2 regions of the Cupriavidus sp. FW306-1B-F12B genome follow, and region 1 is predicted to be linked to the other one. Evidence: riboswitches for the same ligand, from Rfam matches in the RefSeq annotation. Region 1 holds a riboswitch; the other holds the start of a gene.

The links. A riboswitch is a leader RNA that binds a small molecule or an ion and turns the genes downstream of it on or off. The one in region 1 is predicted to bind glycine.
Region 2: it holds a riboswitch for glycine, as region 1 does, so the genes downstream of both, AC3WLE_RS11590 (D-amino acid dehydrogenase) here and gcvT (glycine cleavage system aminomethyltransferase GcvT) in region 1, are expected to answer to the same signal.

Annotation. Positions count from the first base shown of each region.
Region 1 covers NZ_JBYSXC010000007.1:63,417-78,244, forward strand. Annotated here, with positions in the region: gene hemN (oxygen-independent coproporphyrinogen III oxidase) at 1-1,397, opposite strand, end outside; gene AC3WLE_RS13975 (ABC transporter substrate-binding protein) at 1,587-2,723, shown strand; partial or broken gene AC3WLE_RS13980 (ATP-binding protein) at 2,709-2,879, opposite strand; gene AC3WLE_RS13985 (UvrD-helicase domain-containing protein) at 2,960-5,056, opposite strand; gene AC3WLE_RS13990 (YMGG-like glycine zipper-containing protein) at 5,339-5,566, shown strand; glycine riboswitch at 5,644-5,731, shown strand; glycine riboswitch at 5,753-5,878, shown strand; gene gcvT (glycine cleavage system aminomethyltransferase GcvT) at 5,977-7,104, shown strand; gene gcvH (glycine cleavage system protein GcvH) at 7,194-7,574, shown strand; gene gcvP (aminomethyl-transferring glycine dehydrogenase) at 7,675-10,605, shown strand; gene AC3WLE_RS14010 (L-serine ammonia-lyase) at 10,750-12,126, shown strand; gene AC3WLE_RS14015 (MBL fold metallo-hydrolase) at 12,189-12,926, shown strand; gene AC3WLE_RS14020 (OsmC family protein) at 12,954-13,427, shown strand; gene AC3WLE_RS14025 (alpha/beta hydrolase) at 13,438-14,301, shown strand; gene AC3WLE_RS14030 (glycine zipper domain-containing protein) at 14,437-14,828, shown strand, end outside.
Region 2 covers NZ_JBYSXC010000005.1:321,999-336,826, reverse strand. Annotated here, with positions in the region: gene AC3WLE_RS11655 (DUF802 domain-containing protein) at 1-835, shown strand, start outside; gene AC3WLE_RS11650 (OmpA family protein) at 832-1,479, shown strand; gene AC3WLE_RS11645 (DUF2894 domain-containing protein) at 1,472-2,167, shown strand; partial or broken gene AC3WLE_RS11640 (zinc-dependent alcohol dehydrogenase family protein) at 2,184-2,807, opposite strand; gene AC3WLE_RS11635 (amidohydrolase family protein) at 2,915-3,769, opposite strand; gene AC3WLE_RS11630 (GntR family transcriptional regulator) at 3,889-4,638, shown strand; gene AC3WLE_RS11625 (tripartite tricarboxylate transporter substrate binding protein) at 4,664-5,644, shown strand; gene AC3WLE_RS11620 (Bug family tripartite tricarboxylate transporter substrate binding protein) at 5,706-6,695, shown strand; gene AC3WLE_RS11615 (MBL fold metallo-hydrolase) at 6,726-7,730, opposite strand; gene AC3WLE_RS11610 (porin) at 7,770-8,861, opposite strand; gene AC3WLE_RS11605 (TlpA family protein disulfide reductase) at 9,155-9,658, opposite strand; gene AC3WLE_RS11600 (sialidase family protein) at 9,655-10,878, opposite strand; gene AC3WLE_RS11595 (TonB-dependent receptor) at 10,904-13,231, opposite strand; glycine riboswitch at 13,388-13,486, shown strand; glycine riboswitch at 13,487-13,605, shown strand; gene AC3WLE_RS11590 (D-amino acid dehydrogenase) at 13,617-14,828, shown strand, end outside.

The DNA of each region.
Region 1 (14,828 bases):
TGGGCACCGGTGTCCGCGGGCCGCGCGGCGTCCTCGCGCAGGTAGTGGTCGAACACCATCGCCACGCGCCGCACCAGCAACCGGCCCAGCGGCGTCACGGTGATGCGTTCCGGCGCGCATTGCACCAGCCCGTCAGCGCCCAGTGCAGCAAGGTCGGCCAGTTCCGGCGCAAAGGCCGTGCCGAAGCGGATGCCGTGGCGCGCTTCCAGCGCCGGGATATCGAGCACCCCATTGCACATCAGGTCGCCGATGATCTCGCGCCGCAGGTGGTCGTCGACGCTCATCGCCACGCCGCGCGCCAGCGGCAGGCGGCCGTGGTCGAGCGCGCCGTAGTACTCGTCCAGCGTGCGCGCATTTTGCACGTAGCGCCCCGCGATCGCGCCGATCGCGGAAATGCCGAGCCCGACCTGGTCGTAGCCGGCGTGCGTTGAGTAACCCTGGAAGTTGCGCTGCAGCCGCCCTTCGCGCTGGGCCACGGCGAGGTCGTCGTCGGGCAGCGCGAAATGGTCCATGCCGATATAAACGTAGCCCTCGGCGGTCAGCCGCTCGATGGTGGAGACCAGGATGTCGAGCTTCTCGCCGGCGGGCGGCAAGGCGTTTTCGTCGATGCGGCGTTGCGGCTTGAACACATGCGGCAGGTGCGCGTAGCTATAGACCGAGAGCCGGTCGGGACGCAGCGCCAGCACCTGCTCGATGGTGCGGCCAAAGCGCGCCGCGGTCTGGTGCGGCAGGCCGTAGATCAGGTCCAGGCTGACCGAGCGGAAACCCAGCGTGCGTGCGGCATCCACCACGGCGCGGGTCTCTTCGAACGGCTGGATGCGATGGATGGCCTGCTGGACCTCGGGATCGAAATCCTGCACGCCCAGGCTGACGCGGTTGAAGCCCAGCTCGGCCAGCAGCGCAATGCGGGCGTGGTCGACGCGGCGCGGATCGATCTCGATCGAATGCTCGCCCTCGGCCGCCAGCTCGAAATGCTCATGCAGCAGCGCCATCACGCGGCGCATCTCGCCGGGGTCGAGGAAGGTCGGCGTGCCCCCGCCCCAGTGCGACTGCAGCACCTGGCGGCGCGGCCCGAGCCGGTCTGCCACCAGCGCCATCTCGCGGCCCAGGTAGTTGACGTAGCGGGCGCTGCGGCCATGGTCGCGCGTGATGATCTTGTTGCAGCCGCAGTAGTAGCAGATGTTCTCGCAGAACGGGATATGCAGGTACAGCGACAGCGGCGCCGGCGCGTCGGCGCGGCAGGCGGCGAGTGCGTCGTGGTACAGCGACAGGTCGGGCCCGTTGCGGAAGCGGTCGGCCGTCGGGTACGAGGTATAGCGCGGGCCGTTGCCGTCGATGCGGCCGGCCAGCGCGCGGAAGTCGGACAGTGCGCGGCGGTCGGGCGCAGGGAAAGTCATGGCAGACGGGATCATGGGGGCGCGGGGGTATGGGTGTATGACGGCCCATCGTAGGGCCGCACCGCCGCTGGCGCGTTGACCGCCGTCAAGCGCGGGCATTGGACCTGCGGGCGGCGGGCGTCACATTGGTGTCATGTGTGGCGGATACGCTGCGCGCCACCGCCGGCCCGCGCGTCACCTGCCCCTGCAATGCCAACTCCCGACCAGACATCAACGCATCCGCCGTACCCACCGCTGCGCAGCCACCTGGCAGCACCGGCCCGGCACCGGCGCCGCCTGCTTGCCGCCGCCGGCGCGGCCCTGGCCCTGCCCGCCTGGCCAGCTCTGTCGCAGACGCAGGCGCGCCGCACGGTCGTGGTCGGCCACCTGCTCGACCGCGGCGGCGCGCAAGCCGACCTTGCGCGCGACTACCTGGCCGGGGCCAAGGTCATGTTCGATGCTGTCAACGCCGGCAACGGCCCGGTGCGCATCGCGCACGTGGTCCGTGACGCCGATCCCGACCCGCGCCGCGCGCTGGCGCAGGCGGTGTCGCTGGCCGATACCGAACGCGCCGAGCTGCTGTTCGGCCCGGGCGACCGGCTGTTGCCGGCGCTGGCGGCATCGGCCGAGCTGGGCCGGCGCGGCGTGCAGATCGTGGCGCCGCTGTCGGGGCTTGCGCTGGCGGCCGACAACGTCTGGTTCACCCGTGCCGACTACCAGGCCGAACTGGACGCGGCGGTACGCCAGCTGCGCAGCTACGGCCTGACCAGCATCGCGCTGGCCCTGGCGCCGGACTTCGCCGCCCCGTCGCTGGCCCGGCTGGAGGCGCAGACCGGGACGCGCGCAGTGCCGCTCGACGCCAATCCCGAGGCCGCCGCCCGGCGCATCGCCGCCACTCGCCCGGGCGCGGTGATCGTGGCGGGCGATACCCTTGCCTACGCCGGGCTGGGCCGCGCGCTGGCGGTGCAGGGCTGGTACGGTTTCCTGGTCGGGCTGTCGTCGGTCAGCGCCACCGCCGCGCGCGAGATCCTGGGCGCTGGCTACAACGGCGGCATGGTGCTGACCCAGGTCGCGCCCGGGCCGCAACAGGCAACGCTGCGGGTGGTGAAGGAACACGTGGCGCGCATGAAGCAATACCTGGATGAGCCGCCGTCGCCGGCCACGCTGGCTGGCTATATCGGCGCGGCATGGCTGGCGCGCGCGCTGGCCGGCCTGCGCGGCAGCGGCGCGGCCGAGATGCGGCGGGCACTGCAGGGGCGCGTGGACGTGGGCGATTTCCCGCTCGACTTCACGCACGGGCAGCGCGGCTCGCAGTACGTCACGCTGGCGGCGTCAGCCGCGCGGTAGGGACAGGCGCGCGCGCAGGCCGCCTTCGGGGCGGTTGCTCAGGGTCAGCTCGCCGCCATGGCGCGCGGCAATGTCGACCGCGATCGACAACCCCATGCCGACCCCGCCGGTGGCGCGGCTGCGCGAGGATTCGACGCGGTCGAACGGCGCGAGCAGCACAGCCGCCATACTAGGCATGCCTGCACCCCGCGTCTTGTCAGCCTGGTAGGCCTTTGTATCGGGACTGTAGCGCCCGTTCAGCCCGGGGCTGTCTTGCCGCCGTTTCCCAGCAGTGCCTTGAGCGCGCCGAGCCGGTCCTTGGGGCTCATCGCCGGGGTTTCATCCACCGGCGCAGGCGCCTCCTCCAGCTTCATCTCGCCGATAAAGCGCGAAGGCTGGCACGAGTAGGTCTCTCGCGCGCGCTTGCGCTTCTTGCACCAGCTGACATGCAGGCTGCGCTGGGCGCGGGTGATGCCGACATACATCAATCGCCGCTCTTCCTCGATCTTCTCGTCGCTCATGTCCTCTTCTTCGCGGCAGTGCGGCAGGATGCCCTCCTCCACGCCGACCAGGAACACGTGCGGATACTCCAGCCCCTTGGACGCATGCAGCGTGGACAGCCGCACCGCGTCGGGATCTTCCTCGCGGCCTTCCAGCATGCTCATCAGCGCCACGGTCTGGGTCAGCTCCAGCAGGTTCTTGCCTTCGCTGCCGAGGCCGTCGGCATTGTCGAAGCCGGTGGCTTCCTCGCCCTCGGCGCCTTCGGGCTTGGTGCCCTTGCGCTTGAGCCAGTCGAGGAATTCCAGCGTATTGGTCCAGCGCGACTGCGCCTGCCGTTCGTCGAAGCTGTCGTACAGGTAGGCCTCGTAGTGGATCCCTTCCATCAGGTCGTCCAGCACCACGGTGGCGGGATCCTTGGCCGCGCGGTCGGCCAGCCGTACCATCGATTCGCAGAACACGCGCAGCGGCTCCAGCTGGCGCGGCTGCAGCTTGCCTTCGATGCCGCCCATCATCGCGGCCTCGAACAGCGACACCTTGGCCTGTCCGGCAAAGGTGCCCAGCGCTTCCAGCGTGGTGTTGCCCACGCCGCGGCGCGGCGTGGTGATGGCGCGGATAAAGGCGGGATCGTCGTCGGGGTTGGCAATCAGGCGCAGATAGGCGCAGATGTCCTTGATCTCGGCCTTGTCGAAGAAGCTCTGGCCGCCCGACAGCACATAGGGAATCCGTTCGCGCCGCAGGATCTGCTCAAACAGCCGCGCCTGGTGGTTGCCGCGATACAGGATGGCGTAGTCGCGGAACTGCGCGCGGCGCTCGAACTTGTGCGCGGACAGGCGGAACACCACCGACTCGGCCTCGTGCTCCTCGTCGTTCATCGGGTGGATGGCGATGGGGTCGCCCATGCCGTGCTCGCTCCACAGCTTCTTGTCGAACAGCTTGGGGTTGTTGGCGATGACCGCGTTGGCGGCTTCCAGGATGCGCACCGTGGAGCGGTAGTTCTGCTCCAGCTTGATCACCTTCAGGTCCGGGAAGTCGGTCTGCAACCCGCGCAGGTTGTCCAGCGTGGCGCCGCGCCAGCCATAGATGGCCTGGTCGTCGTCGCCGACCGCGGTGAAGGCCGGCGCGCGCAGGTGCGAGCCGCCTGCCAGCAGCTTCAGCAACTGGTACTGGCAGGCGTTGGTGTCCTGGTATTCGTCGACCAGGAAGTAGCGCAGGCGGTTCTGCCACTTGAGTTGCACCGTTTCATTGCGCGCGAACAGCTCGGCGGGCAGGCGGATCAGGTCGTCGAAATCCACCGCCTGGTAGGCGTGCAGCGTGGCCACGTAGTTGCGGTAGACCAGCGCGGCCTGGTGCTCGTCGGCATTGGCGGCCTGCGCGATCGCTGCCTCCGGATCGACCATGCCGTTCTTCCATAGCGAGATCGTGCCCTGCACGCCGCGGATCAGCTTCTTGTCGGTGGTGCCCAGCTGCTCCTGGATCAGGCCGAAGCAGTCGTCCGAATCCATGATCGAAAACTGCGGCTTCAGGCCCACGTGCTCGGCCTCCATGCGCAGGATCTGCACCCCGAGCGAGTGGAAGGTACAGACCGTCAGCTGTTTGAGCGGAATGCGCTTGCCCTCGCGTGTGGTCTTGCCCTCCATCAGCTTGCCGATGCGCTCCTGCATCTCCTTGGCGGCCTTGTTGGTAAAGGTGACGGCGGCGATATGGCGCGGCTCGAAGCCCTTGTCCTCGATCAGATGCGCGATCTTCTGCGTGATCACCCGGGTCTTGCCGGAGCCCGCCCCGGCCAGCACCAGGCAAGGGCCGTCCAGGTAGCGGACGGCTTCGGATTGGGCGGAGTTCAGGCCATGGGTCATGCGTGGGATGCGGTTGGAGGCAGGGAAATCGGCAGGAACAGCGGCAGGCCAGGCGGGACACGCCAGCACCCAAAAAACGGGCATGGCAGCAAAGCTGCCGATGTTAACACGCTGGCCGCGGCAGGTCAGTCAGCGCAAACCGCGTTGACACGGCCGGTTGTGTCACCGGCGTAACACTTCGTAAAGGCCGGAGCCAATCGCGCAACCAAACGCTCTAACTAGTATGTCCCCTGGCCTGCGCGGCGGGGTTGACATGCTTGAATCATCACATCGGAGCCAATAATGAAAACCCTGCAGACTTTGACCAAGGTGACCCTGATCGGCGTGACCGTCGCGGCCTTTGCCGGTTGCGCGGATATGACCCCGAAGCAGCGTAATACCGCCATTGGCGCGGGCGCGGGCGCCGTGGGCGGCGCCATCCTCACCGACGGTAGCGCGCTGGGTACGCTGGGTGGCGCGGCCGTGGGCGGCGTGATCGGTAACGTTGTCACCGACGACAAGAAGAAGTAAGCCAGACCACCGCAGCGACAGGTACGGCAGGCTCCCCTGGCCGGTTTGACAAAGGCCGGGGCCTCCCGTACATTGCGCGCATCCGACCGGGAGAGCGCGCATCGCCTGCGCCGCCGAAGGGGTATCACCCGAAAACTCTCAGGCACCACGGACCGATCGGATCGGCATGCAATATGCACACAATGCATGCCGAACTCTGGAGAGCGGCACCCGCCATTCGTGGCGAGCGTGCCCACCGAAGGGGCGCACGAGGAAGGGGTCCGGCAGGATCCGCCTTGTAATCTCTCAGGTATCGAGGACAGAGGGGTCATCCGCCGCAGCGGATTGCCACGCCACATTCAGGCGCGGCGAGCGTTGCGGCGGATGGCCCTTTTTTGTTTTCGCCAACCGAGACTGCCCCAGAGGATTCCATGACGCTCCAGGCCACGCCCCTCAACGCCATCCACCGCGCCCTCGGCGCCCGCATGGTTGATTTCGGCGGCTGGGACATGCCGGTCAACTACGGCTCCCAGATCGAAGAACACAATGCCGTGCGCACCGACGCCGGCATGTTCGACGTGTCGCACATGTGCGTGGTCGACCTCGCCGGCGCCAATACCCGCAGCTTCCTGCGCGGCCTGCTGGCCAACAATGTCGACAAGCTGCGGACCCCGGGCAAGGCGCTCTACTCCTGCATGCTGGATGAGAAAGGCGGCGTCATCGACGACCTGATCGTCTACTTCTTTGCCGAGGACCGCTTCCGCCTGGTCGTCAACGCCAGCACCGCGCTGGGCGACATCGAATGGATCCGCGCGCGCAATGCCGCCACCGGCAGCGATGTGACCATCACGCCGCGCCGCGACGATGTTGCGCCTGCAGGCGCGCAGCCTCTGGCCATCGTCGCCGTGCAGGGGCCCAACGCCCGCGCCAGGGTGTGGAGCACCTTCCCCTCGACCCAGCCTTCGGACACGCTCAAGCCCTTCAACGCCGCCGTGGTCCAGGACCCGGCCATCGGCGAGATCATGGTGGCGCGCACCGGCTACACCGGCGAAGACGGCTTCGAACTGGTGGTGCCGGCCGAGAACGTCGCCGCCGTCTGGGAAAAGCTGAACGCCGCCGGCGTGCGCCCCGCAGGCCTGGGCGCGCGCGACACGCTGCGCCTGGAAGCCGGCATGAACCTGTACGGCCAGGATATGGATATCAACACCTCGCCGCTGGATGCGGGCCTGGCCTGGACGGTGGACCTGCAGAGCGAGCGTGACTTCACCGGCAAGGCGGCACTGGCCGCGGCCGGTTCGCGCCAGCAATTCCTCGGCCTGATCCTGCGTGACAAGGGCGGCGTCCTGCGCGCCCACCAGAAAGTGATCACGCCGGCCGGTGACGGTGAAATCACCAGCGGCACCTTCAGCCCGTCGCTGTCCCAGTCCATCGCCTTTGCCCGCCTGCCCAAGGATGTCGCCGTGGGCGATACCGTGCAGGTGGAGATCCGCGACCGCAAACTCAACGCGACTGTGGTTAAACTGCCGTTTGTGCGTAATGGCAAGGCACTCGTGAGCTGAGGCTCACCCAACGGTCGCCCTCGCCTGCCGGCAGCTTCGCCGGGCAGGCATCACCCAACAAGAAACAAATCTGTATCCGGAGAACCTTCATGAATTTCCCCGCTGACCTCAAGTACACCGAGTCGCATGAGTGGGTACGCGTCGAAGCCGACGGCACGCTCACCATCGGCATCACCGACCACGCGCAGGACGCGCTGGGCGACATCGTCTTCCTGGAACTGCCCGAAGTGGGCAAGTCGGTCGGTGCCGGCGATGCGCTGGCAGTGGTGGAATCGGTAAAGGCCGCTTCCGACATCTACGCCCCCGTGGCCGGCGAAGTGATCGCCGTCAACGAGGCCGCCACGGCTGCCCCGGAGAGCGTCAACGCCGACGCCTTCGACGCGTGGCTGTTCAAGCTCAAGCCGGCCAACGGCGACGACGTCAACGGCCTGATGTCGGCCGACGCCTACAAGGCCAGCGTCGGCGCCTGACGCCGGCCGCGCCGGTCCATGGTTGGACCGGCCACTGCAGACTGACGCGCGCCGTCCCGGCTGACCACCGGCCGGCGCGCACCTCACGAGGTTCTTGCCAATGAACGCCCCGCTTCCCATGAACGCCGCCCAAGTGAACCGGCCCACGCTGGCCGAACTGGAGGCGCGCGACGCCTTCGCCGCCCGCCATATCGGCCCCGATACCCCCGAACAGCAGCACATGCTGAAGGTGCTGGGCTATGACAGCCGCGCCGCGCTGATCGACGCCGTCATCCCCGCCGCCATCCGCCGCCGCGACGGCATGCCGATGGGCGAGTTCACCGAGCCGCTGAGCGAGGAAGCCGCGCTGTCAAGGCTGCGCGGGCTGGCTGGCAAGAACAGGGTGCTGAAGAGCTTTATCGGCCAGGGCTACTACAACACCGTCACGCCCGGCGTCATCCTGCGCAATATCTTCGAGAACCCGGCCTGGTACACCGCCTACACGCCCTACCAGCCGGAGATCTCGCAGGGCCGCCTGGAGGCGATGCTGAACTTCCAGCAGATGGTCACCGACCTGACCGGGCTGGATATCGCCAATGCGTCGATGCTGGATGAAGGCACTGCCGCGGCCGAAGCCATGACGCTGCTGCAGCGCGTGAACAAGCACGATTCGAACACCTTCTACGTGGCCGACGACGTGCTGCCGCAGACGCTGGAAGTGGTACGCACGCGCGCGCTGCCGATGGGCATCGAGGTCAAGGTCGGCCCCGCCGCCGATGCCGCCGCGGCCAACGCCTTCGGCGTGCTGCTGCAGTACCCGGGCGTGAACGGCGACGTCAACGACTACCGCGCCATCGCCGACGCCGTGCACGCCGCCGGCGGCCTGGTGGTGGCTGCCGCCGACCTGCTGGCGCTGACGCTGATCGCCGCGCCGGGCGAATGGGGCGCCGATGTGGCCGTGGGCAACTCGCAGCGCTTCGGCGTGCCGCTGGGCTTCGGCGGCCCGCACGCCGGCTATATGGCGGTGAAGGACGCGTTCAAGCGCTCGATGCCGGGCCGGCTGGTGGGCGTGACCATCGATGCGCAGGGCAACAAGGCCTACCGCCTGGCCCTGCAGACGCGCGAGCAGCATATCCGCCGCGAGAAGGCCACCTCGAATATCTGTACCGCGCAGGTGCTGCTGGCCGTGATGGCGTCGATGTATGCGGTCTACCATGGCCCGCAGGGCCTGAAGCGCATCGCGCAGCGCGTGCATCGCCTGACCGCGACGCTGGCCGCCGGCCTGGAAAAGCTCGGCTTCGCGCGCACCAACGCCAGCTTCTTCGATACGCTGACGCTGGAAACCGGCTTCAACACCGATGCCATCCATGCCGCGGCCACCGCGCGCGGCATCAACCTGCGCCATATCAGCGCCACGCGCGTCGGCATCTCGCTGGACGAGACTGCCACCCGTGCCGACGTGGTCGCGCTGTGGGAAGTCTTCACGCAAGGCAAGCCGCTGCCCGCGGAAGTGGACTTCGACAAGCTCGAAGCTGTCGTGCAGGACGCGTTCCCGGCGGAACTGGCACGCACCAGCGAATACCTGACCCACCCGGTGTTCAACACGCACCACGCCGAACACGAGATGCTGCGCTACCTGCGCATGCTGGCCGACAAGGACCTGGCGCTGGACCGCACCATGATCCCGCTGGGCTCGTGCACGATGAAGCTGAACGCCACCAGCGAGATGATCCCGGTGACCTGGCCCGAATTCAGCCAGATCCACCCGTTCGCGCCGCTGGACCAGACCGTGGGCTACCGCGAGATGATCGACCAGCTCGAGGCCATGCTGTGCGCCGCCACCGGCTACGCCGCGGTCAGCCTGCAGCCCAACGCCGGCTCGCAGGGCGAGTACGCGGGCCTGCTGATCATCCATGCCTACCACGCCAGCCGCGGCGAAAGCCATCGCGACATCTGCCTGATCCCGTCGTCCGCACACGGCACCAACCCGGCTTCGGCGCAGATGGCCGGCATGAAGGTGGTGGTGGTGGCCTGCGACGAGGACGGCAACGTCGACCTGCAAGACCTGGCGAAGAAGGCCGAGCAGCACAGCAAGAACCTGGCGGCGATCATGATCACCTACCCGTCCACGCACGGCGTGTTCGAGCAGGGCGTGCAGCAGATCTGCGAGATCGTGCACCAGCACGGCGGCCAGGTGTACGTGGACGGCGCCAACATGAACGCGATGGTCGGCACCGCCGCGCCGGGCCAGTTCGGCGGCGACGTGTCGCACCTGAACCTGCACAAGACCTTCTGCATCCCGCACGGCGGCGGCGGCCCGGGCGTGGGCCCGGTCGCGGTCGGCGCGCACCTGGCTGACTTCCTGCCCAACCAGGACAGCGTCGGCTATCGCCGCGACGACCGCGGCATCGGCGGCGTTTCGGCGGCGCCGTTCGGCTCGGCCAGCATCCTGCCGATCTCGTGGATGTATATCGCGATGATGGGTTCGGCCGGCCTGACCGCCGCCACCGAGAATGCGATCCTGGCCGCCAACTATGTCGCCAAGCGCCTGGCGCCGTACTACCCGGTGCTGTACACCGGCCAGCACGACCTGGTTGCGCACGAGTGCATCCTGGACCTGCGCCCGCTGCAGAAGGACACCGGCATCAGCAATGAAGACGTGGCCAAGCGCCTGATGGACTACGGCTTCCACGCCCCGACCATGAGCTTCCCGGTGCCGGGCACGCTGATGATCGAGCCGACCGAGAGCGAGGCGCTGCACGAGCTGGACCGCTTTATCGACGCGATGATCGCGATCCGCCAGGAAATCGGCCGCGTCGCCGACGGCACCTTCGACCGCGACGACAACCCGCTCAAGCACGCGCCGCACACGGCCGCGGTGGTGACCGCCGACGAGTGGACCCACAAGTACACGCGCGAGGAAGCCGCGTACCCGGTGGCATCGCTGCGCACGCAGAAGTACTGGCCGCCGGTCGGCCGTGCCGACAACGTGTATGGTGACCGCAACCTGTTCTGCGCCTGCGTGCCGGTCAGCGACTACGTGGTGGACTGAGGCGTAGCGCCGCCGCAGCCGCGGCGGCTCGCCAACGAACTATGCTCGAGATGACGGGCATCGCGGTGTCGCGGTGCCCGCCGCAGCCATGCCAACCGACCAAGAAGAGCCTCTTCAGGGCCATCCCATTGCTGGAGACATTCCGTGGCAGTCAGCGTCTTTGATCTGTTCAAGGTGGGCATCGGCCCGTCGAGCTCGCATACCGTAGGCCCGATGCGCGCTGCGCTGATGTTCGCGCAGGGGCTTGAGCGCGACGGCCTGCTGCCGCAGGTGGCGAGCGTGCGTGCCGAGCTCTATGGCTCGCTGGGCGCCACCGGCAAGGGCCACGGCACCGACAAGGGCGTGATCCTCGGCCTGATGGGGGAAGCCCCCGACACCATCGATCCCGATTCGATCGACACGCGCCTGGCCGCGCTGCGCGCGGGCCGCGAGCTGTCGCTGCTGGGCCAGCATGTCGTGCCCTTTGTCGAGAAGGAGCACATCGCCTTCTACCGGCGCGAAGCGATGGCCGAGCATCCCAACGGCATGAAGTTCCATGCCTTCGACGCCAGCGGCGCATCGCTGCGCGAGGCGCGCTACCTGTCGGTCGGCGGCGGCTTCGTCGTGACCGCGGGCGCACCCAATACGCAGGTGCTCAATGCCGCGCAGCAACTTCCGCACCCGTTCCGCAGCGGCAAGGACATGCTGGAGATGGCCACCGCCAGCGGCAAGAGCATTGCGCGGCTGATGATGGAAAACGAGCTGACCTGGCGCAGCGAGGCGGAAGTCACCAGCGGCCTGCTGCATATCTGGGATGTGATGCAGGCGTGCGTGGCGCGCGGCTGCCGCACCGACGGCGAGCTGCCGGGGCCGTTCAGGGTCAAGCGCCGTGCGCCGGAACTGTTCCGCAGCCTGACCGAGCGCGCCGAGCGCACGCTGTCGGACCCGCTCTCGGTGATGGACTGGGTCAACCTGTACGCCATTGCCGTCAATGAAGAGAATGCCGCCGGCGGGCGCGTGGTCACCGCGCCGACCAACGGCGCCGCGGGCATTATCCCGGCGGTGCTGCACTACTACGACCGCTTCGTGCCGGGTGCCAGCAAGCAAGGCGTGGTCGACTTCCTGCTGACCGCGGGCGCGATCGGGCTGCTGTACAAGCTCAATGCGTCGATTTCCGGCGCCGAGGTCGGTTGCCAGGGCGAAGTCGGCGTGGCCTGCTCGATGGCCGCCGGCGCGCTCGCGGCGGTGCAGGGCGGCAGCCCGGCGCAGGTCGAGAACGCGGCCGAGATCGGCATGGAGCACAACCTCGGGCTGACCTGCGACCCGGTTGGCGGACTGGTGCAGATCCCGTGTATCGAGCGCAACGCAATGGCCTCGGTCAAGGCGGTCAACGCGGCGCGCATGGCCTTGCGCGGCGACGGCACGCACTACGTATCGCTCGATTCGGTGATCAAGACCATGCGCGAGACCGGTGCCGACATGAAGACCAAGTACAAGGAGACGGCGCGCGGCGGGCTGGCGGTGAATATCGTGGAATGCTAATGTCCGCGCGCAGCGCGGCGTATCATGGCGGCGTTCCCCGAACGAAAAACAAGAGGGCAGCCATGCAGACCTTCCACCAGCTGTTCGACGAAACCTCGTCCACCTTCACCTACCTGCTGATCGACGCCGCCACCGGGGACGCGCTGCTGATCGACCCGGTCGACCACCAGCTGGAACGCGACCTGGCGCTGCTGAAGTCAACCGGCGCGCGGCTGGCGTGGGTCATCGAGACCCATGCCCATGCCGACCACATCACCTCGGCCGGCCACCTTGCGCTGCAGACCGGCGCGCACACTGCGGCGCCGTCCGGCTGCGATATCAAGCCCGCGCAGAAGCAGCTGATCGACGGCGACACTGTCGCCTTCGGCAAGCAGGTGCTGCGCGCCATCCATACGCCCGGGCACACCGCCGGCAGCATGAGCTACCTGTGGGAAGAACCCACGCCCGACGGCATCGTGCGCCGCGTCTTCACCGGCGATGCCCTGCTGATCGACGGCTGCGGCCGCACCGACTTCCAGTCGGGCGACGCCGGCACGCTCTACGACAGCCTGACCAGGAAGCTGTTTGCGCTGCCCGACGACACGCAGGTCTATCCGGCCCACGACTACAAGGGCCGCACCTCGTCCACCATCGGCCAGGAGCGCGCCCACAACAGCCGCGTCGCCGGCCGCACGCGCGAAGAGTTCATCGAGATGATGCGCAACCTGAACCTGCCGCGCCCGAAGCTGATCGATGTCGCCGTGCCGGCCAACCAGCGCCTGGGCCTGCGCGACGGTGAAAGCGTGCCGCACGGCGCCTGAGGTTTTCCTAACGTTAGGAGTCTTTGCATGTCCACATACACCGCTGAAGTCCTGTGGCAACGCGACGGGCAGGATTTCGCCGGCAACCGCTACAGCCGCAGGCATCTGCTGCGCTTTGACGGCGGCGCAGAAATTCCGGGATCGTCGTCGCCCCATGTGGTGCCGCTGCCGATGTCGGATGCGAGCGCGGTCGATCCCGAGGAGATGTTCATCGCCTCGCTGTCCAGCTGCCACATGCTGTGGTTCCTGTCGCTGGCGGCGAAGCAACGCTTTGTCGTCGACCGCTACCTGGATGCGGCCACTGGTGTGATGGCAAGGAACGCGGACGGGCAGATGGCGATGACCGTGGTGACGCTACGCCCTCAGGTGACGTTTGGCGGCGAGCGCGAGCCCACGCGCGAAGAACTCGATGCCCTGCACCACGCCGCGCATGGCGCCTGCTTTATCGCCAACTCGGTCAGGACCGAGGTGCGCTGCGAACCGGTGTTCGCCGGCGCCTGAGCGCGTTGCCATGCCTGCCATCGTCCCGGCACCGGCGCCAGCGCAGCTGGTGCCGCCGCGGACTGAATCGGTTCGCCGCAGGGTGCTGCGCTGGCTCGGTGCGGGACTGGTCCTGCTTGCCGGAATCAGCATGATGCAGGATCACTTCCTCTACTTCCCCGACAAGGCCTCGGTCGACGACATGGTCTCGCCCGGGTTGCGCGCCTGGCCGGGGCCGCAGGACTTTCGCGGCCTTGTCGCCGAACCGGCCGGACCGGCGCGCGCCACCGCCATGGTCTTTCACGGCAATGCCGGGCACGCCGGGCATCGCGGCTACTACGCCAGCGCGCTGACGAAGCTGGGCATTCGCGTGATCCTGGCCGAGTACCCGGCCTACGGCCCGCGCACCGGCGCACTCGGCGAGCGCAGCTTCGTGGCAGACGCGGAACAATCGATTGCGCTGGCCCGGCGCCAGTTCGGCGGCCCGCTGCTGCTGGTCGGCGAGTCGCTGGGAGCGGGCGTGGCCGCAGCGGCCGCGGCGCGCCAGCGCGAGAGCGTCGCCGGCGTGCTGCTGATCACGCCGTGGGACAAGCTTGCGCATATTGCCTCGCATCACTATCCCTGGCTGCCGGCCGGCTGGGTGCTGCGCGACCGCTACGAAAGTGCGGCCAACCTGGAAGGCTTCGGCCGCCCGGTGATGGTCGCGGTCGCCGAACGCGACACCATCGTGCCGGCACGCTTCGGCCGGGCGCTCTATGCGTCGCTGGGCGAACCGCGGCGGCTCGCGGTGATCGGCGGCGCCGGGCATAACGACTGGGCCGGGCATGTCGATACGGCCTGGTGGCAGGAAGCGGTCGCGTTCCTGCTGTCCCCGCCACCCACTACAAACAAATAACATCGGGCCGTCAAAACGCTGATTTGACTTACCCCTGCGTGCCGCAAATACTGGCCTTCACAGAACGGCTCGCCACTTGCGCACCGGTCGGTGCGTCCAGCGTTGCGTAGCCGACATCCGTGGGGGAACATCATCATGAAGCAATGCCAGCATCGCAAGCTGTACCGTGGCCTCGGCGTACTGGCCGCGGCGATCGCGCTGACCCCGGCGCTGATCCCTGCCCAGGCCATGGCGCAGAACAAGCCCATGGCCTATCCGGCCAAGGGCCAGAGCCAGCAACAGCAGGCCAGCGACGACGGCGCGTGCTACAGCTGGGCCAAGCAGCAGACCGGCGTGGATCCGGCACAGGCCGCCAACGCCCCGCCGCCGGCCCAGGCGCAGAGCGGCCAGCGCGTGCGGGGTGCCGCGGGCGGCGCCGCGGCCGGTGCCGTGGTGGGCGCGATGGCAGGCGATGCCGGCAAGGGTGCGGCGGTCGGCGCTGCAGCGGGTACGGTGGGGGGCGGCGTGGCGCACCGGCAGTCGCGCCG
Region 2 (14,828 bases), on a different contig from region 1:
AATCGACCGCCTGGTGCAAGCCGCGGCCGAGGCACCCAAGGCCGCCACCACATTGCAGGCGGAACTGGCATCGCAGGACGCGCAACGCATGGCCGCCTGGACCGACACGCTCGGCACCATGGCCGCATCGCTGCGCCAGGAATGGGAACAGACCAGCGCGCACACCGTCAGCCGCCAGCAGGAAATCTGCGAGACGCTGGCCGTCACCGCGCGCGACATGGCAGCCCAGGCGCAGGCCCAGGCCACCGGCACCATCGCCGAAGTCGCCCACCTGATGCAGGCCGCATCCGAAGCGCCCAAGGCCGCCGCGGAGGTCATCGCGGAACTGCGCGAGAAGCTCACCGACGGCATGGCGCGCGACAACGCCATGCTGGAAGAACGCAGCCGCATGCTGGAAACGCTGGGCACGCTGCTCGATGCCGTGAGCCACGCCTCCACTGAGCAGCGCAGCGCGGTCGACACCCTGGTCGCCACCACGGCGGACCTGCTGGACCGCGTCGGCACGCGCTTTACCGACAAGGTCGAATCCGAAACCGGCAAGCTCACCGACATCGCCGCGCAGGTCACCGGCAGCGCGGTCGAAGTCGCGAGCCTGGGCGAGGCCTTTGGCGTGGCGGTGCAGCTGTTCAGCGAATCCAACGGCAAGCTGATCGACCACCTGCAGCGCATCGAGGCCGCGCTGGACAAGTCGATGACGCGCAGCGACGAGCAACTGGCCTACTACGTGGCGCAGGCGCGCGAAGTCGTCGACCTGAGCATGCTGTCGCAAAAGCAGATCCTTGAGGACCTGCAGCAGCGCGCCGGCCAGCAAGCGCCCAGCGCAGAGGCGGCATGAGAGAGGACCTTGACGCCGGCGTCGAGCCGACCGTTCCCGCGTGGGCCGTCTTTGGCGACCTGATGTCGGTGCTGCTGGGCGCGTTCGTGCTGGTCCTGCTGGGGGTCATCGGCGTGCAGATGGAACTGTCAGCCAGGCTGGAAGCCGAGGTGAAGCAGCGGCAGGAGGAAGCACAGCGCCGCGAGACGCTGGAAAAGGCACTGGCAGGGCCGCTGGCGGCCGGCCGCGTGACGCTGGTGAACGGCCGCATCGGCATCAGCGGCAACGTGCTGTTTGCGCTCAACTCAGACCAGCTGCAACCTGACGGCCGCGATCTGCTGAAAAGCCTGGCGCAACCGTTGTCGGCCTACCTGCGCAGCCGCGACGAGATCCTGATGGTCAGTGGCTTTACCGACGACCAGCAGGTGCGCGAAGGCAACCGCCGCTTTGCCGACAACTGGGAGCTGTCGGCGCAGCGCGCCCTGACCGTGACCCGCACCCTGATCGATGCCGGCATCCCGCCCACCTCAGTGTTCTCGGCCGCCTTCGGTTCGCAGCAGCCGGTGACACCGAATGCCGATGCCGAGGGCCGCGCAAAGAACCGGCGCGTCGAGATCTCGCCGGTGCCGCGCGTGACCGCAGGCACGGTGAAGGCACATGGCTAGCCTCGACGTGGCAGCCGATATCCGCGCGCAACTGGACGCCTGGCAGGCCAGCGGCGCCGACTATGCCGATCCCGTGCGCTTCCGCCTGATGCAAGCGCTGGCCCGCCGCGCCGCCGCACACAGTGGCGCGGTGCGGAGCTTGCTGGATGAGCGCCTGCGTGGCCTGGCCGCCGCGTATGCAGCCATCGTGCAGCGGTACACAGTTCAGGACAGCGATGTTGCCGATGGTGCCGCGCCGCCCACGCCAACAGCCGGCCCGGCAGCCAGCGCGCTTGGCGCACTCGTGCACGACATCACCGCGCGCGCCAGGCCCGCCCTCGCGGTTGCCTCAAACGATGCACGATCGCCCACGCCGGTGCCGGCAACCGCACCCCAGTCCGACGCGCCGCTGGTCGATGCCCTGGCCGACTACTTCCGCGAGACCTGGGCCAGGGTCAGCGTCGAGCAGCACTTCCGCCTGTCGCTGGAGCGCGTGCCGGAGAATGCCGGGCCGCTCAATACCGACCATCTCGTGCATCGTTCGCTGTCCCTGATGCGCGAGACGTCGCCGGAATACCTGCGGCATTTCCTGTCCTATGTCGAGGGCATGGCCTGGCTGGAGCAGTTGGGCGCGGCAGCAGCGGCCGAAAAAGAAGCGGCGCGCGCCGCCGCGGCCAAAAAGAGCGTGCGCGGCAAGGCTCGCAAATAGCAGTCCGGCCCGCGCCTCAGCGCAGCCGCCCCACCACCTTGCCGAAGGCCCCGCGTTCCAGGTGGTCGAGCGCCGCGGGCAAGTCCCCGAACCCATACTCGCTCTCGATCACCGGACGCAGCGCCAGCCAGTCCACGGCACGCACCAGGTCCTGCAGCGCGCGCCGGTGCGACACGCCGATCCCCTGCACGGTCACGCGGCCATGCAGCACCGGATAAGACGCTGGCGCGCAGCTCATCCCCCTGAAGATTGCCGATCACCGAGATCCGGCCGCCCTGCGCCAGCGCGGCAAGCGACCGGCCGAAGTTGTCTCCGCCAGCCAGTTCCAGCACATGGTCGGCACCGCGGCCGCCGGTCAGCTCGCGCACGGCAGCCGGCCAGTCAGCGGTGCGGCCGCGGTGGACGCCATGCGCCGCGCCCAGCTCCTGCACGCGCGCCAGCTTGTCGTCGCTGCCTGACACCACGATCACGCGCGCGCCCTGTGCGCGGGCGATCTGCACCGCAAACAGGGCCACGCCGCCGGTGCCGATCACCACGACGGTGTCGCCGGGCCGCGTCACCGTGGCCTCGGCCAGGGCTTGCCAGGCCGTCAGGCCGTCAGGCCGGCGCAGGTCAGCGTGCTGGCCTGCGCGGCGTCCAGGCCAGCCCGTTTCCTGCCGAACAAGCTGAGGGTGACGATCGATTTGCTGGTGGAAGCGATTCCCGGGGTGCTGGCGCTGGATTGAAGCCGGCGGCGCCAGCCGCCCGCTATCCCTTCACCGCAAACCCGTACAGCGCTGCCGCGTTGCGCCACCGGAGCGCAGCGGACAAGGCCGCGCCGGCCGCTTCGCTGTCACCGGGCGCCCCTTGCCCCGGCCATGCGGCAAGCATCCGGCACTCGTCGACCCGAGCCGGCGCCTCATGGTTGGTCCATGGCCAGTCGCTGCCCCACAGCAGCCGGTCAGCTCCCACGACTTCGTGCCATCGCTGCGCAAACCTGGTCCAGTCCTGAGGGGATGCAAGCCGGTACGGCGCGCTGATCTTCACCCAGACCTGGCGGCGCGCGCGCACGGCAGTCGCAACGTCGAAGATCGTGTCCTCGGCTCCCTCTGCACCTGGCCGGCCGAAGTGGTCAAGCACGACCGGCGCGCCGGCATTGCCAAGGGCCGCGTCAAGCTGCGCCAGCACCATGCCGCCATCACCGTTGCGGGTATGGAGTTCGACATGCCAGCCGAGCCCGGCGATCCTGGCGAACAGCCCGCGCCACGGCGCGGTGGAAATGCGCTGCCAGTCCGGATCGCCATACAGGTTCAGGCGGATGCCCCGCACGCCGGCCGCGTGCAACGTAGCCAGTTCCGCATCCGTTACCTCAGGGCCGACCACCGCGACGCCGCGCAAGCGCCCGGGCATGGCCTGCAGCGCGGCCAGCAGCGCCGCATTGTCGGTGCCGAGAAAACTGGTCTGCACCACCACCCCATACAGGTCCCCCAATCCGGCAAGCCGGGCGTGCCAGTCCTTCAGGTCAGCGGCATAGGGCGGCCGGTAGCGGGCCGATGGCGCGGCCACTCCGGCATCGAACACGTGGAAGTGGGTATCCACCAGCGGCAAAGCGCGCTTGCTCATCAGTCAGCCCCTCCGTGGCGCGGCTCAGTGGCGCGGGTATATCCGGATATGGCATCCGAACCCGCGTCAGTATTCTAGTCCTCTAGATGACATTGACATCAATTTAGCACGGGTTCGGCATGCCAGACAACGCGCTGCTCCAGACTACAACCACCGCCGCGGGCCTGAGCCGCTACGGCCAGATCGCGGCGGAACTGCAGGCAAATATTGTTTCGGGCGCGTGGGCGCCCGGCAGCGCCATCCCTGCGGAAGGCGCGCTGGCCAAGGAGTTCGGCATTGCGCTGGGCACCATCCGGCAGGCCATCGCCGTGTTGGTCCAGCAGGGTCTGCTGGAGCGCGTGCAAGGCAAGGGCACCTTCGTGCGCAAGGGGCTCAGCGGGGCCAGCCTGATGCGGTTTTTCCGCTTCGGCGGCGCCGATGGCGCGCCGGCGGTGCCGCGCTCGGAAATCCTGTCGTGCCGCACCGTGCGCCTGGACAAGGCCATGGCAACCCGCTTCGGGCTGCCGACCGGTGCGCGCGGGCTGGCGATCTCGCGCCGCCGCTGGCTGGAGGACACGCCCCGGCTGCTGGAATCGATCTGGCTGCCGCTGCCGCGCTGCGAAGCCCTGCAGCAACTCCCTGCGGCGCAGTGGGGCGACCTGCTCTACCCGCTGCTGGGCAGCGCCTGCGGCATCACGGTCCATCGCGCCGTTGACGAAGTGACCTTCCGCACGCTGGCAGCAGACGAGGCAGCGTTGCTGGACTTGCCGGATGCGCATCCGTGCGCGGTCGTGACCCGGCATGCCTTCGACCTGGGCGGCAACTGCATCGAATACCGGCTGACGCGGGGCGACGCCTTTGCCTTTCGCTATACCGCGGACGTCCGCTGACGGACCGCGCCGAGGAGACAGACCCATGCACGCACGCCACGCAATCGCCGCCACGGTCGCTGCCCTGATCGCCACCACCACGCTGGCGCAGGCCGCCGACACCGCCGCGGCCTGGCCGGCACGGCCCATCACGATCGTGGTGACGTATCCGCCGGGCGGCGGCGCGGACCTGATGGCACGGCTGATCGCGCCGGGTCTCGGGCGCGAGCTGGGCCAGACCGTCGTCGTCGAGAACCGCCCGGGTGCCGGCGGGCAGATCGGTGCCGCCTATGTCGCCAAGGCGGCACCGGACGGCTACACCATGATGGTCGATGCCTCCTCTTATGCGGTGAATCCCAGCCTCTATCCGCGCCTGCCCTACGATCCGGACAAGGCCTTCCGGCCGGTCGGCGTGCTGGCGCGCTATCCCAACGTGCTGGTGGCCACGGCGGGCTTTCCCGCCAGCAAGGTCAGCGACGTCCTGGCCATGGCCAGGCAAAAGCCGGGCTCGGTCGCCTTTGCGTCCTCGGGCAATGGCTCGGCGCAGCATCTGGCCGGCGTGCTGTTCGAGCAGCGCGCGGGGGTCGACCTATTGCATGTGCCCTACAAGGGCGGCGGCCCCGCCATGACCGATGTCATCGCCGGCCAGGTGCCGCTGTTCTTTGCCAACGTCGCTTCGAGCCTGCAGCACATCAAGGCCGGCAAGCTGAAGCCGCTGGCGGTGACCAGCCATGCCCGCACCCAGGCATTGCCGTCCGTGCCCACCATGCAGGAAGCCGGCGTGGCGAGCTATGAGGTCTATGAATGGAACGCGGCCTTCCTGCCCGCCGCAACGCCGGACCCGATCGCAGCGAAGCTCGCTGACGCCCTGCAGAAAGTCATGACCAGCCCCGAGATCCGGCAACGCGTGGCCGAGCTGGGCGGCGAGATCGTCGCTGCGCCGCCAGCACAGGCACGGCAATTCATCGACGGGCAGGCCCGGCTGTGGGCCAAGGTCATCCGGGACGGCAACATCAAGCCCGAATAGCACCAACTGGCACCGACTCTGCCCCACCACGGCCCAGCTACAGAACTTTCAGGAGAAATGCATGACCCCGATAAATCCCCTTCGCCGCCATCTGCTCAAGACCACCGCCGCACTGGGCGCGTGCGCGCTGGCGCCAACGCTGGCGCGTGCCCAGGCCTGGCCGGCCAAGCCGATCCGGCTGGTGGTGCCGTTCGCGCCGGGCGGCAGCTCGGAGATCGTGGCCCGCTCCACCGCGGCGGAGCTGACCAAGCTGCTAGGCGTGTCAGTCTTCGTCGAGAACAAGCCCGGCGCGGCCGGCAATATCGCCATGGGCGAAGTCGCGCGCGCCGATGACAACCACACGCTGATCCTCGGCCATATCGGCACGCTGGCGGTCAATCCGTTTATCTTCCCGAAGCTGCCCTATGACCCCGTCAAGGACTTCCGCGCGATCTCGCTGCTGTCCAAGGTGCCGAGCCTGTACGTGGTCCACCCGGACGTCCCCGCGAAGAACCTGAAGGAGTTCGTGGCGTTGGCCAAGAGCAAGCCCGGCAAGCTGAACTACGGTTCGGCCGGCAACGGCAGCGCCGGCCATCTGGCCTTTGAATACCTGAAGGCCGCGACCGGCACCTTCATCACCCATGTGCCGTATCGCGGCAGCGGTCCGCAGATCACTGACCTGCTGTCGGGGCGGTTGGACGCAGCCGCGGTCGGCGCGCCGGCGATCATCCAGTTCATCAAGGCCGGCAAGGTGCGCTGCATCGCCACCGGCACGACCCAGCGCATTCCCCAGCTGCCCGACGTGCCAACGGTTGCCGAACAAGGCTATCCCGGCTTCGAAATGACGCAGTGGTATGGCCTGCTGGCACCGGCATCTCTGCCCCAGGCGGCCGCCGACAAGCTGGCGGACGCCACCGTGAAAGCAGTGAAGAGCAAGTCGTCGGTCGAGCGCCTGAGCGCGGATGCGGCGATTGTGGTGGGCGACACGCCGGCGGAGTTCTCGCGCTTTATCGCGCAGGAGCAGCAGCGCTGGAAGCCCATCATTGCGCGCGCGGGAATCAAGCCGGATTGAACGCAAGGGGATGGCGCGGCGCGCCGGGGCTCACGGTCGCTCCTGCCACACCGCGACGCCACCCGGCGTCCCGGCACGGCCATCCAGGCTGATCTCCACGCGCGTCAGGTCCTCGCCGATCAGTAGTTCACCGGCATACGTCTTGCGGACCCGCTCGGCAATCTGCCCGACCGTGGCATCGCCGTTCAGGCCGATGTGACTGAACACCGCCAGCCTCGGCCCCGCAGCCTGGAAGACCCGCGCGGCATCCTCCGGCGAGGACAGGTGATCGTAGATGGCACGGTACGCGGGGTTGGAAGCCAGCAGCGCATCGGGGATCAGCGTGACGCAATGCACCAGCACGTCGGCGTTCTTTGCCTGCGCGACCACGGCGGGACTGAACCGGGTATCGCCCGACAGCACCACCACCCGGCCCCGATAGTCAATCCGGTAGCCATACGACGGCCGGATGTTGTCGCCGTGGTCGTTCTCGAATGCCGTCACGCGGACCCCGTCTTTTTCATAGACGACCCCGGGCGCGACGTCGCGGGCATCGATGGTGATGCCCGCAAGCGCGCTGCCCTCATCCTTGTGCCGGATGGCGATGTCCGCGGCAAAGGCCTGGCGCAGCCCATCGGCAAGCGCGCGCGTGCCCGCCGGGCCGTACAGCGCCATGGGCTTGTCGCGGCGGCCGTAGGGCGGCCGCAGCCAGCCAGTCAGCCACAGGTCGGGCAGTCCCACCAGATGGTCCGAGTGGAAGTGCGTCAGGAAGTGCGCGTCGACGCTGCCCAGCGGAATCCGCAACTGCCACAGGCGCACGGCCACATTGCGGCCAAAATCAAAAACCAGCTTCTGGCCGCCGGCCTCGACCAGCGTGCTGTAGCCAGCGCGCGTTGCCGAAGGCACCGGGGTGCCCGTGCCCAGCAGCGTCACGCGGAAATGGTCAGTGCGTTCCGGGGCGGCCGCAGCCGGGGCGGGCGTGGCGGCGACCGACAAGGCCGTGGCACACATCAGGGCGATGCCGGTCAGCATCGCCAGCAAGCGGGATGATTTCATCGTTCTACCTATTGAAAAGGGTGACAGCGCTGCAGCGCCTCAGAAGATCTGCTTGACGCCGAGCATCACGCCGGCCTGGTTGCCGCCCGCGCTGGGATTGCCGCCGGGGCTGCCGCCGCTGACCGACAGCGCCGACTGGCCGCCGTTGTCGATATAGCCCGCCGTGGCATACACGGAGGTGCGTTTCGAGAACGCGTAGGTGCCCCGGATCGCGCCAAGCCAGGCCTTGTTCGCGCTGCGCCGGTACTTCACGTAGAAGACTTCGCCGGCAAGGTTGAACGCGGGCGTGATGTCGTAGGACGCCCCCGCGAACCAGAGGTCGCTGCGCGGGGTGCTGCTTGCTTCGTTGTTGCGAGACAGCAGTCCCAGGCCCAGCTTGGTCCGCGGCAGCAGCATGTAGCCGCCCAGCGAGAAGCGGTCGTCCTTCAGGCTGCTCCGGGTCAGGCCACCAAAGGCGCCGGGGCCGCCGCGCAGCGAATCGTAGGCGGCGCTCACGCCCCACCAGTCAGTCTCGTACATCAGCATGGCCGACCATTCGCGGCAGGCGTGCGAGTCCGCGGGGTTCTCGCCCGCACAGTTGGTGCCGGCCGGGCCCGGTCCCGCATTGACGGTATCGCGGCCCAGGCTGTACGTGGCGCCAACGGTGACGCCACCGAACTTGCCCTTGTACGAGACCGCGTTGTCGGCGCGCGTGTTGGGGATATAGCTGTCAATCGAGCCGACACCGTAGACGTTGGAGGTAAGGATGTCGGTATCCAGACGCGCCCAGAACAGCATGGTGTACTGGCGCCCAAACCCGATCTGTCCCCACGGGCCGCTCAGCCCGACGAAGGCCTGCCGGCCGAACAGTCGCGCGCCCTGATTCGAGACGCCTGAATCCGGCGCGAAGCCGGATTCCAGCACGAACACGCTCTTCAGCCCGTTGCCGAGGTCTTCCGAACCGCGCAAGCCCCAGCGCGATGGCACAGTCGCAGCCAGCGACGGCTGGCGCACCAGGTCATTTCCCGCCGCACCCACGTGGTTGAGGTATTCCACACCCGTATCGATCACCCCATAGAGCGTCACCGATTGCGCCGCCGCCACCAGCGGCATGGCGGCAGCCAGGCCGGCCGCGTATCTGTTGAATTTCATTCTGTCTCCCCTGCTTCCTGTGGCGGCAACCTGCCAGGCACCCTGGCAGCCCCCATATGTTCATATTTGAACATCTGTTTCTTTATTGAACCACCACGGGCGAATACTACCGCCCCGTTTTATGGAGGCCGAGTGGGGAAACTACCGATGTGTGGGGAGGGGTTATGGCACGCCGCTGCGCTGCGCGTCACGCAGGCGCAGCCGACAAGAAAGGCGGTGAACCGCGTTTGCCTGAGGCGCGCTCCAGCGTGGGCTGCGGGCCCGCGCTGGCCTCATGGAATTCCGGTGCGCGCTCAGCCGGCGATGCCAGCCCAGCGCAGGTGCTTGCCCCAGTCGGCGTCGCTGATCACGCCGGACACGCCGTGCCGCTGGCCATCGGCGCGATAGAAGTAGGTGCGCGGCATCTCGCCCATCCAGTCCGGATCGACCGCATAGCGCAGCCGCTCCTGCGGCTCGTGCCCGAACACCCACGCGTTGCGCGTGAGCCTGACGCGCTGGAGCAATTGCTGCACCTGTGGCAGCGCGTCGGGGTTGTCCGTCGCCAGCGTGACGACGCGCAGGTCCGGATGCCGCGCGCGCAGCTTGCCGATGGCGTCGAAGTTGCGCTTGCAATAGACGCAGTCGAGCGACCACACCACCAGTACAAAGGGCTTGCCCTTCTGGCTGGCCGCCAGCTGGGCGGCGCTGGCCGATGCGAACACGGCGACGCGGTCGGCCGGTTGACTACCGGCATTGGCGGCCGTCATCGCCAGGGTCAGGACGGCAGCGGCGAGCAGCTTGCGGCGGGATGGCATCATGCACCCTCCTTGCCCAGCGGGAACACCTGGAAGCCCTCGGCCTCGGTACGCCACAGCACGTAGGCGCGGCCCGCATGCTGCAGCAGGTGCGGCTGGTCCGAGTCGCGCTCCGTGCCGGCCAGCTTGCGCGTCTGCCAGGTCTTGCCGCCATCGTGCGACAGCATCGCGGACAGCCGCGTCTGCTGGCCGTCGAACGATTTCCAGGCCACCGCGATCTCGTTGTCGTTCAGCGCGACGATGTCGGCATGCTGCGCGCGCGGGTCGTCCAGCGGGCGCTGTGCCTGCAGCTTGCCGTCCTTCCAGCGCCCCACCGAGACCGTGGGCTTGCCTTCGCGCACGTTGAACCAGACCATGTGCACCGTGCCATCGGGCGCCACCGAAGCGCCGGGGCCGTGGTGCGGGCAGGCGTCGATGCGCCAGTCGTCAAAGGTGGCGCGCTGCATCGGCGTGGCCTTGCCGTCGGTGCCCAGCAGCGCCAGCGCGTGGTCGCGCGCGTTGGGCGGGAATACATGGCGCCACAGCGCCAGCATCTTGCCGTCGGGCGTGGGCGACAGCGCGATGCGGCAGCATTCGCACGACTGGTCGGCAATCTTGTAGTCGCCCTGGAAGGTCTTGCCCTGGTCGGCCGAGACCGCGTAGTAGACCGCGGCGCCGGCGTACGGCCGCTTGCGCGCCTCGGCGGCAACCACGTCGCGCTTGTCGATCCAGCTGACGAAGACGCGCCCGGCGTTGTCCACCGCGATGGCGTCGAAGCGGTGGGCGATCTGGTCGCGGTTGGCATGCACCGTCAGCGGTTCGGCAAAGGACTTGCCGCCATCGGCGGAATGCGCAAAGCGGATAAAGCCGGTCCACGGCTTGGGCAGCGGCTGGGTCCAGGTGACGAAGATCTCGCCGTCGCGCCCCGCGGCGACCTTGGGCCGGCTTTCATGATCGGCGGCGACCTGCTCCGGCACGTTGTTGACATGCTGCGCCGGCCCGAAGCTGCGGCCGTAGTCGGTCGATGCACGTACCGCGACGTAAGGGCCGTCCTTGTAGGCGACCCACAGCTTGCCGTTTCGGTCGAACGCGGCGCCGGTGCCAAGCTCGCTCATCTTCGCGGCCTTGGCCTGCGCGCCGTGGCCGCTGTGATCGCCGTGCGTTTGCGCGGTCGCGGCCAGCGCGGCACCGGCCATCATCAGCCCGGCAACGATCAAGCGGAAACCGGGGCGAACGCCTTGCATGGATATGGTCAGCCTGTTCACGTGCTCAGAAGGAAAGTTTCGCCTCGGCGTAGAACGTCCGGCCCGGATACGGGTGGTAGACGTAGTAGCGCTGGTCGGTGAGGTTGTCGATGCCAAGCCCGAGGCGCACGTTCTTCGCAGGCCGGTACGTCAGCTTGACATCAAAGGTCAGGAAGCTGCTGGTGCCGCCGAAGGTGTCGGGATTGACGTCGGAATTGTCGAGCGTATTGTACTGCCGCCCCGAATAGGTCATGGCCAGCGTGCCGGCCCAGGCCGGCGTGATGCGATAGGTGCCCATCAGGTTGGCCCGCCACTTGGGAATGCGGTAGAAGTACTTGCCCACCGAGGCCGGGTTGTTGGCGTTCTCGAGCGTCTTCGAATGGTTGTAGGCCCCGCTGGCCGACAGGTCGAAGCCGCTGACGAACACATCGCGCGCGTCATAGGCCAGCTCGATGCCGCGGGTGCGCACGCGGTCGACGTTCTGGAAACTGGTGACGGTCGGGAATACCGTGGTATTGGTCTGGCTGACCAGGGCATCGCGGATATCGTCCTCATACACCGAGACCCGGAAGTACGACGAATCCAGCGTGCGCTCGAAGGTCAGGTCCTTCGAGAATGACCGCTCGGGCCGCAGGTTGGGATCGTTGTTGATCAGCGCGGTGCCGGTGATGCGGCCCTGGAACAGCTCGCTGACAGTCGGGTAGCGATAGGCCTGGCCCAGCGACAAGCGGCCCAGCCAGTCCTGCCCGAAGGCCTTCTCCAGCGCCAGCTTGGGCGACCAGTTGGATTCGCTGCGCACCGGGTAGCCGATGTCCACGCCGGGCTGGCTGCGGCTGCCGTCATAGGCGCGCCAGTGTTCGTAGCGCACGCCGGGGATCAGCTTCCAGTCCTCGGCAAAGTACCAGGCGTCCTGCGCATAGAGCGCCTGGGTCTCGGTCTTGCCGGCAAAGGCGTTGTTGAAGGCGGTGATGGTGACCGCCTGCCAGTCCGAGGTGTTGTAGGTGGTGTTGCTCAGCCGGTAATTGTCATAGTGGTAGCCGAACGTGACCCAGTGCCCGCCCTGCAGCAGCTGCGGGCGGTAGTCGGCCTTCAGGTCGAGCGTGCGCCAGCCGGTGCCGTCGCCATAGGTCACCGTGCCCGGCCCGCTGCCGGCGGTGTTGGCGCTGCGGCTGATGTCCTTGCTGACATCGAACAGCGACGCCACGCCCGAGAAATTCCAGCCGGTCTCATTGCGCGTGCGCAGCGACAGGCCATAGAGCCAGCGCGCGTCCTCGCCATTGCTGGGGGCAAAGGCGTTGGCGGGAATCACATAGCGATAGCCGCCGATATTCACGGGACCGCTCGACACAACATTGCCATCGGCATCGCGCAGGTAGCTGCCGGTGGCGCTGGAGCGGTCCTGCTGCCAGTAGGCCGCGGTGAACTGCGCCTGCAGGGTATTGGTGATGTCGTAGCCAAGCTTGAGCTTGAGCTGGTCCTGCACGGTGTGGGTGACGCCCTCGCTGTTCACGCCCATCACCACGCGGTCGCGGCCGGTCTGGTCCTGGTCGAAGTAGGCGCCGGTGACCGGCTTGTCGGCAGAAGTGGCGCGGGCCGTGGAGCGTGCCGCGGTATAGAAGCTCAACGGCTGGCTCTTGCTGTCCTGCCGGTCCACGCTGACCAGCCACGAGAACGGGCCGACGCGGTCGCCCACATAGGCGTTGGCGTGGACCCCGTTGAAGTTGTCGTGCGTGCCGTACAGGCTGAAGCGCTGCGTGAACAGCTGCACGCTGGCATCGCCCTCGAGCTTCTCCGGCGTGCGCGTGGTGATCAGCACCGTCGCACCCAGCGAGTTGCCGGGATATAGCGCCGAATACGGGCCGTACAGCACATCCATGCGCTCGATCTCGGCGCTGTTGACCAGCGACCAGCGCGGCGGGAAGCTGAAGTCCGACCCCAGCAGGTTGGACAGCAGCAGGCCGTCCGCATACACCAGCCCGCGCGCCGACTGGCGCGAACTGGTGCTGCGCACCGAGATGATCGAGTTCATATCGCCGATGAAGCGCTTGCGTACGGCGAGGTTGGGCGCGTACTTGAGGGCGTCTTCCGTGTTCACCACATTGAAGTCGGCCATGCGGCGGCTGCTGATGCCGTAGGCCGGCGAGGGCGTGTTGGGCGGTATCGCCGGCGTCTCGGCGCGCTCCGACTTGGCCGAGACCACCACCTCCTGCAGCGGCTCGGGCGCGTCCACCACCTGGGCGGCGGCGACGGCGGGGCCCATCAGCACCGCCGAAACGGCCAGTGCAATGCGATTTTTCTTCACTGGAAAACCTTGTTGTCGTCTTTTTCGACTCACTCCACCTGAGCGCAGCATACGGCGCCTCTCCCCGAGAGCGAGCGCTGACATTTTATGGGGCACGGGGACGCAGGCCGATGCGACATAGCGACGCGGGCGGCAGGCCGCCTAAGCGTTAACCCGCATATCCAACGTCGAGCCTTGTCACTACATTGCCCCGATTGGCATCAAGCCAATGTGATGCAGGGAGAGACTGTCGCGGCGCCCGCCGCGGACAGCGCCGAAGGAGCAACCGCCCCGGAAACTCTCAGGCAAAAGGACCGGCATCACCAGTCAGTGCACTCTGAAGAATGCCGGACGCTATCGTCCGCCGGCATACCGAAGGAGCAAGCGCGCCCCGCCCTCGCGGCCGGGTGTCGTGAATCTCTCAGGTCCAGAACAGAGGGGGCGTCCGCCACGCATATTGCGTCCGGGCTCCCACCATCGACGTTCCTGGAACCTGCAGATCATGAAATCAATCGCTGTCATCGGCGGTGGCATCACGGGTGTCACCACGGCCTACGCGCTGGCCCGGCGCGGATTCTCCGTCACACTGTTCGAACGCCACCGCTATGCCGCCATGGAGACCTCGTTCGCCAATGGCGGCCAGTTGTCGGCCTCCAACGCCGAGGTCTGGACCCACTGGTCGACCATCGTCAAGGGCATGAAATGGATGCTGCGCAACGACGCCCCGCTGCTGGTCAATCCCCGGCCCAACTGGCACAAGCTGTCCTGGTTCGCCGAGTTCATCGCCGCCATCCCCCACTACCGCCGCAACACCATCGAGACCGCGCGCCTGGCCATCGCCGCGCGTGAACACCTGTTCGCCTGGGCGGCGCAGGAAGGCATCGATTTCGACCTGAAGAAGGAAGGCATCCTCCATATCTACCGCGACAAGGCCGGCTTCGAGCATGCCGGCCGGGTCTCGGCGCTGCTGGCGCAGGGCGGGCTGGAGCGGCGCGCCGTGACGCCCGAGGAGATGCGCGCGATCGAGCCGACGCTGGCCGGCTCGTACTACGGCGGCTACTTCACCGAGAGCGATTCCACCGGCGACATCCACAAGTTCACCAGCGGCCTGGCCGCAGCCATCGATCGGCTGGGCGTGCGCTGCCTGTACGGCCAGGACGTGCAGGCGGTGAAGGCCGACGGCAGGCGCGCCACCGTGACCGTGCAGGACGGCGCCGACACGGCCACCTCCAGCTTCGATGGCGCCGTGATCTGCGCCGGCACCGCCAGCCGCGCGCTGGCCGCGGGGCTGGGCGACCGGGTCAACATCTATCCGGTCAAGGGCTATTCGATCACGGTCAACCTGACCGACGAGGCCAGCCGCGCCGCCGCACCGGTGGTCAGCCTGCTCGACGACGAAACCAAGCTGGTCACCAGCCGCTTGGGCGACGACCGCTTCCGTGTGGCCGGCACCGCCGAGTTCAACGGCTACAACCGCGATATCCGCGCCGACCGCATCCGCCCGCTGGTGGAATGGGTGCAGCAGTGCTTTCCCGGCGTCAGCACGCGCAGCGTGGTGCCTTGGGCCGGGCTGCGGCCGATGATGCCGGACATGCTGCCGCGCGTGGGGCGCGGGCGGGCGGCATGCATCTTCTACAACACCGGGCACGGGCACCTGGGGTGGACTTTG